DNA from 2 places in the Bradyrhizobium sp. AZCC 1678 genome. Region 1 is predicted to be linked to the other one. Evidence: riboswitches for the same ligand, from Rfam matches in the RefSeq annotation. Region 1 holds a riboswitch; the other holds the start of a gene.
What was found. A riboswitch is a leader RNA that binds a small molecule or an ion and turns the genes downstream of it on or off. The one in region 1 is predicted to bind thiamine pyrophosphate.
Positions count from the first base shown of each region.

Region 2: it holds a riboswitch for thiamine pyrophosphate, as region 1 does, so the genes downstream of both, V1294_RS11605 (FAD-dependent oxidoreductase) here and V1294_RS36040 (O-methyltransferase) in region 1, are expected to answer to the same signal.

Region 1 is NZ_JAZHSE010000001.1:7,551,330-7,553,720, forward strand. Features, by position in the region: gene V1294_RS36030 (Bug family tripartite tricarboxylate transporter substrate binding protein) at 1-129, shown strand, start outside; gene V1294_RS36035 (hypothetical protein) at 463-741, shown strand; TPP riboswitch at 983-1,077, shown strand; gene V1294_RS36040 (O-methyltransferase) at 1,067-1,738, shown strand; gene V1294_RS36045 (Bcr/CflA family efflux MFS transporter) at 2,075-2,391, shown strand, end outside.
Region 2 is NZ_JAZHSE010000001.1:2,425,971-2,428,361, reverse strand. Features, by position in the region: partial or broken gene V1294_RS11620 (ATP-binding protein) at 1-186, shown strand, start outside; gene V1294_RS11615 (hypothetical protein) at 196-390, opposite strand; gene V1294_RS11610 (lytic transglycosylase domain-containing protein) at 763-1,287, shown strand; TPP riboswitch at 1,384-1,529, shown strand; gene V1294_RS11605 (FAD-dependent oxidoreductase) at 1,517-2,391, shown strand, end outside.

The DNA of each region.
Region 1 (2,391 bases):
CAGAAGCTCGCCGATCAGGGACTGACAGTCGCCGGCGACACGCCGGGACATTTTCGCAACTACATCGGAGCCGAAACCCAGAAATGGGCGCGCGTCATCAAGGCCGCCGGCCTTGCCACGGGCAAATGACGCCCGGCGTCCCTGTCAGGCATCAAGCAGGCGTCCACGCAATTCCCCTGCTGTGCCCTAAGAGCAGAAACGAGTCGGTTTAAGGCAATAACGAGTCCACCAGAACGTTGCGGCGCCGGCGTCACCCGCCCGCTCGCCGCGAACGTCCGGTCCCGCCCAGGAAGCCGACGTAGAACGCAAGTCGCGTTTTCACCCAAAGCAGTCGTCAACTGGCAATGTCAATTGGTATTCGACTTATGCGCCCAGAGTCAGGATAGCAGCGATGACAAAGGCTCGCGCGGTTTTCGTATGAGTTTGAACCATCTGCCTCGTGTTAACGACCAAGAGCCAATCATGTTCGACGATCTGATGACCCTCTTGGTTATTCTGTCTTTCGGCTTTCCCGCCATCCCATGGTTTTTTGGTGCGCGATGGGGGTTGAGAGGAGTTTGGCTCAGTACGGGATTTGCCGTCATCATCCTACTATGTCTTTTTCCAATATTGTTTTGGGTTGCATGCGGTGCCTGTGGGCAGGGTGCGATAGCCATCTTTGTGCTGGGGCCGACCTGGATTGCTTCGGCATTGCTTACGGTCACTTCGGCGGCGTTCACTTACTACAAATACACGCGCTAATTTCCGCAAGGCCCCGAAGGCGCGGGGGTAACGATACCGCCCGCGCTGGGCGTCGCAGACGAAGTGATTGAGTAAGGCATCAGCGATGTCGGCTCTTGGCACGGAACGGACTAACTGGGCCGGTCTGTTGATGTCCGCTGAGGTAGATCGGAAGTGGACGGCGGAGGGTCAAACGAGAGCTATTGACCCAAAACAGACATTTGATTGCGGTGCTTGACGGCGGCCCGTCGGCCTGAAACGCTTCGTGCGTCCGGGGTGCCTGCTGTGCGGGCTGAGATCACACCCGTTGAACCTGTGTGGGTAATGCCAACGAAGGGAGCAAGCGATGTCCGTTGTCGGCGATCAATATTTGCAGGATCTTCTTGATGTTCTTCATGCTAAGAGCGACGAGCAAGCTGCGTTGATCCGGGCATTCGAGGACCCGGACACCAATGAACATGCACCAAGCGTAGTAGAAATTAGAGCCTTTCGGAGCGATAAGCTTGTCGCGCTTGATCGCGATAAGGCAGAGTTTTGTTACCAGCTATGCCGCGCCAAAAAAGCCTCCACGATCATCGAGGTTGGTACATCGTATGGTGTGTCGACAATCTATCTTGCCGCAGCGGTGCGCGACAATGTTAGTCTATTCGGCGGGGAAGGAGTGGTGATCGGAACCGAGTATGAACCGAACAAAGCGGCCGCGGCACGGGCAAACTTTGCGCAGGCAGGCTTGGGGCGATTTATCAATCTCCGCGAAGGTGATCTTCGCGAGACCCTAAAGCAGATCGACAGGCCAATCGACTTCGTCCTCATGGACGTTTGGATCGCCATGGCACGCCCCGCAATAGAATTGATCGCGCCGCATCTTTCAGACGGTGCGGTTGTGGTATGCGATAACACGAAAGATCATCGAGCGTCCTATGCAGATTATTTCGCGTTTCTTAATGATCCGGTCAACGGCTTCACCACAATGACATTGCCCTTCCAAGGCGGCTTGGAATTGTCGGTTCGGTGCTAAGCACGACGCCCCCTTCCTGAATGCCCGCTGTTGGCCTGTCTCCACCGTTAGTGAGGCGGCAGAGCATCGCATCTCTGTCCGGGGGCCGACATCATCGACCAAACGCACACCCGTTAGGCGCTGCCTCGCCGATCGTTGACACTCACAGAGCGAGTTTCTACACTGGGCGCAGATCATTGGAGATATTCGAGATGACGATCGCAACCGTCGTAGTAGGGCGCTGGCGCATGGACCGGTAACGGCACCAATGCCGGTACCCCGTGCGCCCCCGACAAGTTCGGGGGCTTTTTTTTGAGCAAATTTCTGGCCGGCCTGTCAGATTGAGAAGAGGATACCATGCCTGGAAAAGCCGCAGACCCGCCGGCCCTGATGACCTTGATCGTGCTGAGCGGCCTGTCGGTGGTATCTCTCAACATGTTCCTGCCCTCATTGGCAAACATCGCCAGTGAGTTTCAGGCGGACTATGCGCTCGTCAATCTGTGTATCGCCGGATATGCGGCCGTGAGCTGCGTGCTGCAGCTCGTGATGGGGCCGTTGTCGGATCGCGTGGGCAGGCGGCCTGTGATCCTTGCCGCCTTGCTGCTTTTCCTTGTCGCATCGCTGGGCTGCCTGTTGGCGTCCAACGTCTGGGCGTTTCTCACCTTCCGTCTGAT
Region 2 (2,391 bases), 5.1 Mb from region 1:
TTCGTGCGCGGCGACGAGGCCCGCAATATGGACGAAGCGGCGGGCTTCGGCCTTGGTCTATCGATCACCAACGCCATCGCAACGGCGCATGGCGGCACGCTGTCGCTGCATGACCGGCAGCCGCGTGGACTGGTGGTTCGGATGCGATTGCCGATTCACCAGAACAGCGGCCGCGCTGCGGCCTAGATCATTGCTTCAGGCTGCGAGCGCGTCGGGATCCGCTTCCTCGTAGATTGCGATCGCCTCGAAGCGATAGTCGCAGGCGCGGCAGAACCAGAGGAAGGATGTGCGACCCGGACTGCTCTCGACCCAATCGGGTCTTGCGATCGGCTTGCCGCACTGGGCGCAGGGATTGCCGCGAGGCAGATAGCTGGAATCGAGTCGAGCCATGACGCATCTCCCTTTTGACGTCTTGCTTTCGACGTCTTGCTGACGACGTTTTGCTTAATCAATGATTGGTTATGTCGTTGAATGAGACAGGATTGCTGTCGAAATTGAACATTCTGGCGGCACCGCTTGTACACTTTCATCGCATTATTTGCACGACAATCATGCGCGTCCGCATGACGCAGATTCGCGTAACAGAAGCGATGCATCGCACTGACAATTTCGGCGTCACGATCGCCCGGGTCCGTTAACGCGTGCGCCAGCTACGGACATCCCGCCGCGATATCGTCGGTTTTTCGCCACATCTGTGCCCGGTAATGGAACTACCGAAAAAGCCGATCGTTAACGCGCCCCTCTCCGCCGAGATTTGTTTTTATGAAAAGTTTGCCGAAGTTCGCGCTCGCCGCCATAGCGGCGCTTGTGGCCTCACCCGATGCGATGGCGCAGAGCCGCGCGCAGTATGAGAGCATGGTCGCAAGCCATGCGCGCGCCAACAACGTGCCGGAAGCGCTGGTGCACCGGGTGATCGTGCGCGAGAGCAAGTATCATCCAAGCCTCGTCGGGCGCGGCGGCACCATCGGGCTGATGCAGATCAAGCTCCCGACCGCGCGCGGCCTCGGCTACACCGGCGACGCCGCGGGCCTGCGCGATCCCGACACCAATCTCGCCTGGGGCATCAAATATCTGGCCGGCGCCTACCGCGCCGCCAACGGCGATCACAGCCGAGCCGTGCGTTATTATGCGGGCGGCTATTACTACGCTGCAAAGCGCCAGCGGCTCGAGCAGCCGAAGCTCACCGCGCCGGTGCTCGCGAGTGGTGCGCCGCCGAAAATCGTCGCCAAGCCCGTCGAAACGGCGAAAACGCCCGCTGAGGCGAACGCAATGCAGACCTCCCAGTAGCGCGATTTTGGGCCAGGCTGCGCCGCGTCCGGGGCACGGCAGCGGTGCAGTTCCCGCAAAGCCGCGTTGACACCTCCGCCCAACTGCCTACATTAGCCCTGTTCCGAGGGGTGCTCCGATGAGGAGCTGAGATACCGCAAGCTTGGGCAGCTCTCCTTCAAGGCAGAGGCGCCCAGGACCGCGGTGACCCTTTGAACCTGATCCGGGTCATGCCGGCGAAGGGACAGGGATGTACCAGAAGTCAGATCCGCGGGGGGATTCTCCCGTTTCCATCATCGGCGCGGGCATTGCCGGCGCATGGCAGGCGCTGCTGTTCGCCCAAGCCGGCCATGCCGTCACCTTGTATGAGCGCAGTGACGCCGATATGACGCTTTCCACCAGCCACTGGGCCGGCGGCATGCTGGCCCCCTGGTGCGAGGCCGAGACCTCCGAGCCCGTGATCGGCCGGCTCGGCATCCGCTCGCTCGATCTGTGGCGCGAGCATTTTCCCAATACCCCCTTCAACGGTTCGCTGGTCGTGGCGCATGCGCGCGATCGCGCAGATTTCGAACGGTTTGCGAAGCTGACCACCGGCCATGTCAGGCTCGACGCGGGCGGTTTACGCGACCTCGAACCGTCGCTGGACGGCCGTTTCCGCGACGGCCTGTTCTATGCCGGCGAGGGCCATGTCGAGCCGCGCCGCGTGCTCCCCGAACTGCATGCCCGCATCGAAGCCGCCGGCGGCACCATCAAGTTCGACTGCGATGCCGATGCCGACGACCTCGACGGCATCGTGATCGACTGCCGCGGGCTGTCGGCGCGCGACGAGCAGCCCGAGCTGCGCGGCGTCAAGGGCGAGATGATCATCATTGAGACGAGCGAGGTCGAACTGTCGCGCCCTGTGCGGCTGATCCATCCGCGCTGGCCGCTCTACGTGATCCCGCGGGGCGACAACAAGTTCATGCTGGGCGCGACCTCGATCGAGGCCGAGGACACCGGCGTCAGCGTGCGCTCGGCGCTGGAGCTGCTCGGCGCCGCCTATGCGGTGCATCCGGCCTTCGCCGAAGCGCGCATCGTCGAGTTCGGCTCGGGCCTTCGTCCGGCCTACCCGGATAATCTGCCGCG